Linked DNA regions of Azospirillum sp. TSH100. Each later gene encodes a partner of the first gene's protein in a complex. Links are inferred from orthologs where the notes say so. Each region holds a gene or a part of one and is shown in the gene's direction. Other genes may lie near its edges. The genes, in order: E6C72_RS09145 and E6C72_RS12790.

The links.
Region 2: the proteins of E6C72_RS09145 (region 1) and E6C72_RS12790 are in contact, whole or in part, in a crystal structure (PDB 1KMI), measured with the Escherichia coli proteins. The link is inferred for Azospirillum sp. TSH100 from one-to-one orthologs.

What each region holds. Positions count from the first base shown.
Region 1 is NZ_CP039634.1:1,925,279-1,928,327, forward strand. The notes cover bases 54-2,786. They hold E6C72_RS09145 (protein phosphatase CheZ), read left to right. Parts: upstream 54-932; coding sequence 933-1,640; downstream 1,641-2,786. Other genes in these bases: E6C72_RS32615 (patatin-like phospholipase family protein), read right to left, coding at 54-169; E6C72_RS32540 (hypothetical protein), read left to right, coding at 509-637; E6C72_RS09150 (flagellar motor protein MotB), read left to right, coding at 1,726-2,526; E6C72_RS09155 (flagellar motor protein MotB), read left to right, coding at 2,523-2,786. In the rest of the region: more of E6C72_RS32615, read right to left, coding at 1-53; more of E6C72_RS09155, read left to right, coding at 2,787-3,049.
Region 2 is NZ_CP039634.1:2,700,173-2,703,379, reverse strand. What follows is about bases 306-3,196. They hold E6C72_RS12790 (chemotaxis response regulator CheY), read left to right. Parts: upstream 306-1,513; coding sequence 1,514-1,879; downstream 1,880-3,196. Other genes in these bases: E6C72_RS12785 (protein phosphatase CheZ), read left to right, coding at 1,992-3,074; E6C72_RS12795 (M24 family metallopeptidase), read left to right, coding at 306-1,268. In the rest of the region: more of E6C72_RS12795, read left to right, coding at 1-305. UniProt on the Escherichia coli protein: Involved in the transmission of sensory signals from the chemoreceptors to the flagellar motors.

The sequences.
Region 1 (3,049 bases):
GGTCGGTCAGGTAGGCGGCGGCCACTGCGGCGCCGATGGATGTGCCGCAGATGATGTCGGGCTTGATCCCGACTTCCTCCAGCGCGCGCAGGACGCCGATGTGGGCCCAGCCACGCGCCGCCCCGCTGCCCAGCGCAAGCCCGATCTTCAGGTCGGTTCCCTTCGCCATCCGCATCTCCCGTCGGCGCCCCCTGTCTGGAGGCCGGATGCCCCCGGGCATCGGAGGCTTGATCTAGAGCTTATCATCTAGGCGTTACCGCCCGATTTCGGAAGCGGCCGGAAGTGGCACGCCGCCGGAGACGGGGTCGTCGCCGCACGCGAGATGGGAAATGTGAAAAATTTAGCCGATCTTTGACCTGGATCAGCGGTCGCATCGTCGTGACTGTGGCATTTCTGTGCCAGTGGGCAGGCATGATCGTATCAGTCGGCGATTTTAACCATACGTCAACTGGACCTGATACAGTTTCGTTGCGTTGCAATGTAGTTCTCGAACCCCGGAAGGTCTGTCATGGCTGACGAACTGAAAAGCTTCCGAAAGGACTGGAAACGCTGGTCGCCGACGGAACGGTTGGTTGCCGTCACCGTGCTGGTCCTGATCGCTCTTCTTGGTGCGCCGGTCGCCGTCGGCCTGTTCTGATCCGCATCTCCGCCGACACCCGCGCCGATGCGGTTGCGCGGGCAACAGTGTGACGCGCCGGCAACTCAGGCGCAGTGATTAGGACCTCGGACAGGGTCATCTTTACGGGCTCTTAACCCTCCCGCCATAGGCTTGGTCGGCTCGGACAGTTCCTGGGACGGTTGGGCGCCACAAGCGGTCGGAGCATCGAACCTCCGCCACAAAGGGCACCGACGGTGCGCTCGCCGGAGGGCGCGGACCGGGGAGGTTCCGGCATATTCCGCCAAGGCTTTGCCCCTCTCGCTGGACACGCCCGATGACCTTCTCCGCCCAATCCGCCGTGACGGAACAGAAGCTCCTGAGACAGCGCCTCGACACTGCCTTCGCTGAGGCCGCGCAACCGCTGTCGCGCGAGGAGGTGACGGACATCGTCCGCAACATCCTGGGCAGCATGGACGGCGACATCTCCGCCACCGACCTGCGCCTGTACAAGGAGGTCGTCGACCTCGCCAAGTACATCGAGACGGCAAAGCAGGAAATCGCCGCTCTCCAGCCGGCCGAAATCCGCGACGAACACATCCGAACCGCGACGGACGAACTGGATGCGGTGATCGGCGCGACGGAGAAGGCGACCTTCGCCATCTTCGACGCCTGCGACGCGATTGGCGCCATCGCCGGGCAAACGGACACCGACACCTCGGCGAAGCTGAACGACCAGATCACGGCGATCTACGAGGCCTGCAACTTCCAGGACATCACCGGCCAGCGCATCAGCAAGGTGGTGCGGACGCTGAAGCATATCGAATCGAAAGTGGATATGATCGTTGCCGCCTTTGGCAGCGAGGTTCGCCAGAACCACGCCCCGAGGCTCGCCAAGCTGGCGGCGGAAGATGCGGAAGCTGCCGTCCATTACGAGCCGATGAGCGCGGAGGAGGCGGACAAGCAGCTTCTGCACGGTCCGCAGCTGCCGGGCAACGCCATGGACCAGGACGAGATCGACCGTCTGCTGGCCAGCTTCGACTGACGCCATGCTGCCCGGCTCCCCCTTCAACAGGTCCGGCGGCCATGCGGCCCAGGGTGCCGGAGCAGGTGCCGGGACGGCGGCTGGAATGTCTGGCGGTCCGGGGGCCGGGAGTGCCGGGCTGCCGCTGCTGCTGCGGGCCGGGCGCGCCGGTGGGGCGGACGGGCATGCCAATCCGAACAACGGCAGCATCCTGCTTCTGCTGTCGCTGTTCCTGCTGCTTCTGGTCTTCTTCATCGTGCTGAACGCCCATTCGGTGCAGACGGTGCAGAAGGTCAAGGCGGTCGCCGCCTCGCTGGAGCGAACCTTCCCCAGCTTCGTCATTGATCCCCGCCTGCGCGACGGAGCCGAACCGGTGGCCTCGCGCGCAGGGACCGTCTTCGCCGTGCAGCGGCTGGAGGATGTCGGAACCCTGTTCGCCACCGCGGTTGCGGTATCGAAGGTGGAGGTCGTCGCCCCCGGCCAACTGCTGGAAGTGCGTCTGGCCGCCGACGACCTCTTCCTTCCCGGCAGCATGACCTTGCGGGCGGATCGCCAGGGGCTGATCGACCGCATCGCAGATGCGCTGCGCCAGTCGCGGCAGGGCGAGCGGGTGGAACTGGACGCGCTGCTCGGCATCGGCCCGACGGGAACGCCCAGCCAGCCGCCGGGGCCGGTCGCCCGCGCCGGCGTGTTGGCCCGCGCGCTGGTCGAGGACGGCGCGCCGGCCCGCAACGTCACCGTCGGGATCGAACGCGGCGAGCCCGGCGGGGTCCGGCTGCTGTTCTCGCTGCGCTGGGACGAGGATGGTCCGGTGCGGCCGGTGGTGAAGGCGGCACCGGCGAAAGCGCCCGCGGCGAAGACGGCGCCGGCAAGGACGACACCGGCGAGCGGGGAGGTGCGCAAATGATCCGCGTCCCCGGAATGTCCAACAGGGCAGGGGCGGCGGCATCGGACGACCGCGGCGGCCATCGCAAGACGTTGTGGCTGATCAGTTTCACCGATCTGATCTCCTTGATGCTCGCCTTCTTCGTGCTGATGTATTCGATGAGCGAGCCGGAGGCGGAGCGTTGGACCCGTCTGGCGAAGGGCGTGTCGGAGGCGATCCCCGCCGCGCGGTCGACCGCCAGCACACCGTCCGATCGCCCGACCGATCCCGGAGCCGCCTTCAACGCCATGGCGGTCGAAGCCAGGGCGGCCATCGACCTGCATTATCTGGCGGCATTGCTGGGAAGCCAGCTGCGGTCGAATGCGGAACTGGCGGTGGTCGATGTGCGGCGCGAGGATGACCGGGTCGTCATCCGGCTGCCCGGCGAGCGGATGTTCGACCCCACCGGCGCCATCTTCACCGAGGAGGGGCGGCGGGTGCTGTTCCTTCTGGGCGCCGTCATCGGCCGCATCGGCAACCGCATCGAGCTGGTCGGCCATGCCGA
Region 2 (3,207 bases), 770 kb from region 1 along the record:
TCGCCGCCGCGGTGCTGACCCAGCCGGACAGCATCGCCTGGCTGCTGAACATCCGCGGTGCCGACGTGCCCTGCACGCCGCTGCCGCTGTCCTTCGCGATCCTGTCCGCCGATGCGTCGGTTGAGCTGTTCCTCGACCCGCGCAAGCTGGCGCCGCAGACCCGTGCCCATCTGGGCAATCAGGTGAGGGTGCGGCCGGTGGAGGAGTTCGGGCCGGCGCTGGACGCCGTCGCCCGCGGTTCCGCCCGTGTGCTGGCCGACCCGACCTGCACCTCGGCCTGGATCGTCGACCGGCTGCATCTGGCCGGCGCGAAGGTGGAGCGCGACGGCGACCCCTGCGCCCTGCCCAAGGCCTGCAAGAACGCGGCGGAGCTGGCCGGCACCCGTGCCGCGCATGTCCGTGACGGCGCCGCCCTCGTCCGCTTCCTGCACTGGTTTTCCGAAGAGGCGCCGAAGGGCACGCTGACCGAACTGGCGGTGGTGGAGCGGCTGCTGGCCTGCCGGCGGGAGAACGAGCGGTTCCGTGGCGTCAGCTTCGACACCATCGCCGGGGCCGGACCGAATGGCGCCATCGTGCATTACCGCGTCACCCCGGAGACCGACCGCCGGCTGGAGCCGGGCGGCATCTTCCTGCTGGACAGCGGTGCGCAATATCTGGACGGCACCACCGACGTGACCCGCACGCTGGCGGTCGGCGATCCCGATCCGGCGATGGCGGCGGAGATGCGTGACCGCTTCACCCGGGTGCTGAAGGGCCACATCGCGCTGTCCACCGTGCGCTTCCCGCGCGGCACGACGGGCTCGCAGCTGGACGTGCTGGCGCGGCTGCCGTTGTGGCAGGCCGGCCTGGACTATGACCACGGCACCGGCCACGGCGTCGGCAGTTTCCTGTCGGTGCATGAGGGGCCGCAGCGGGTGTCGAAGGTCGGCAACAGCGTGGCCCTGCAGCCGGGCATGATCCTGTCGAACGAGCCGGGCTATTACAAGACCGGCGCCTATGGCATCCGGATCGAGAACCTGATCGTCGTCCGGCCGGTGGAACCGGTCGGCGAAGCGGCTGGCGAGCTGGCCGGGGCCGAACGGCCGGTGCTGGAGTTCGAGCCGCTGACCCTGGTGCCGATCGACCGCGCGCTGATCGAGCGGGCGCTGCTGAGCGACGCGGAGGCCGCCTGGGTCGACGCCTATCATGCGCGGGTACGCGAATCGCTGGCGCCGCTGCTGGATGATGCGGCCCACGCCTGGCTGGCGCAGGCGACCGCTCCGCTGTGATCGGAGCGGGCGGCTGTATCAATTGTCGGCCGGAGGCTGGGGGCGCCCCTGATTCCGCAAGATGTTGCCACCCGTGGTAACACGTTCTTTACCCAGCTGCTTCAGTGTGACCCAAGGGGATGACTTTTGGCGGCAGTTAGGGCACTACAGTCGGCATCACTTCCCGGATTACGGCGCAGCCCCCGCGCCGGGTGGGCGTAACGGCCGGACAGACACCGGCAACGGATTATTGCGGAGACGTCTAGATGAAGATCCTCGTCGTCGATGATTACGCCACCATGCGGCGCATCGTGCGGAACCTGTTGACCCAGATCGGCTACACCGACATCGACGAGGCCGGCGACGGCGTGTCGGCGCTGGCGAAGCTGCGTGAGAGCAAGTTCGGCCTCATCATCTCCGACTGGAACATGGAGCCGATGACCGGCTTGCAGCTCCTGAAGGAAATCCGTGCGGATGCGAAGCTGGCGGCAACGCCCTTCATCATGGTCACCGCCGAGAGCAAGACCGAGAACGTCATCGCCGCCAAGCAGGCCGGCGTGAACAACTACATCGTCAAGCCCTTCAACGCCGACACGCTGAAGCAGAAGATCCAGGCCGTCATCGGCGGCTGATCTTCGGGTTTGCGATGTGGGGCAGCAGGGACGGCCGCAGCCGTCCGGCGCCCGGTTCGGCCGTCCGGGTCAGTGCGGCGGCCGGCGCATTCAGTTTGGGGAGTGGACCGGTTTGGAGCAGCTTCCGCAGCTGTCCGATGAAGAGTTCGAGCAGATCGAGGACGCCATCGCCCGATCGGCGAAGGGCAGGGCCTTCCTGCGGCGGCTCCACCGGCGGTCCCTCGGGGCCGCGACGGAAGAAGTGCGCGCCATGCTTCAGGAGTTCCGCGACTCCTGGAACCGGCAGAACGAGGCGGTGGAGGCCGGCAAGCATGTCGGCGTCCTGCGCCGCGAACTGATGGAAATGGCCGCCTCGATCGAGCAGGCGAGGCGGGAAGTGGCGGCGCTGCGGCCGCCTGACGGTTCGGGCGACAAGATCCTGTCGGCCACCAACGAGCTGGACGCCATCGTCATCTCGACCGAGCGCGCGTCCTTCGAGATCCTGAATGCCGCCGAGCGGCTGATGGATCTGGCGGGCAAGCTTCGCGCCAGCGGCGCCGATCCGGCGATGTGCGGCGAGATCGACACCCAGGTGAACGACATCTTCACCGCCTGTTCCTTCCAGGATCTGACCGGCCAGCGCACCAGCAAGGTCGTCAACGCGCTCCGCTACATCGAGCAGCGCGTGATGGCGATGATCAGCATCTGGGGCGAGGATGGGCTGGCCGGCATCATCGTCAAGGAAGAGCAGACCGACACCCGTCCCGACGCCCATCTGCTGAACGGTCCGCAGCTGGACGGTCACGGCGTCAGCCAGGCCGATGTCGACAGCATGTTCGACAGCCCGGCGCCGGCTCCGGTCGCGCCGCCACCGCCGCCACCTCCGCCGCCGCCGGCACCGGTCCAGGCGAGCCAGGCGGACATCGACAGCATGTTCGACGCGCCCGCTCCGGCTCCGGTGAAGGCCAGTCAGGCGGACATCGACAGCATGTTCGATTCGCCGGCGCCCGCCCCCGCGGTGGCTAGCCAGTCCGACATCGACAGCATGTTCGACGCGCCTGCCCCGGCTCCGGCCAAGAAGCCGGTGCCGAAGCCGCCGGGGGCCGCCCCGAAGGCCAAGGCCGCCGCCAAGCCCGCCCCGCCGCCGCCACCACCCGCAGCGGCCGAGCCCCCGGTTCCGCTGGATCAGGCCGCCATCGACGCCCTGTTCGGCTAAACGACGGGCTTGGGCCGCCGTGCCGGCGGTCCCGGGGCCGAAGAGCCTCATGGGTTTCCCCGGATTGACCGACCCAGCCTGCCGATGGCCGGATGGAGGGCGGTCAACCGATCAGAACGCAGAACAGACGCGC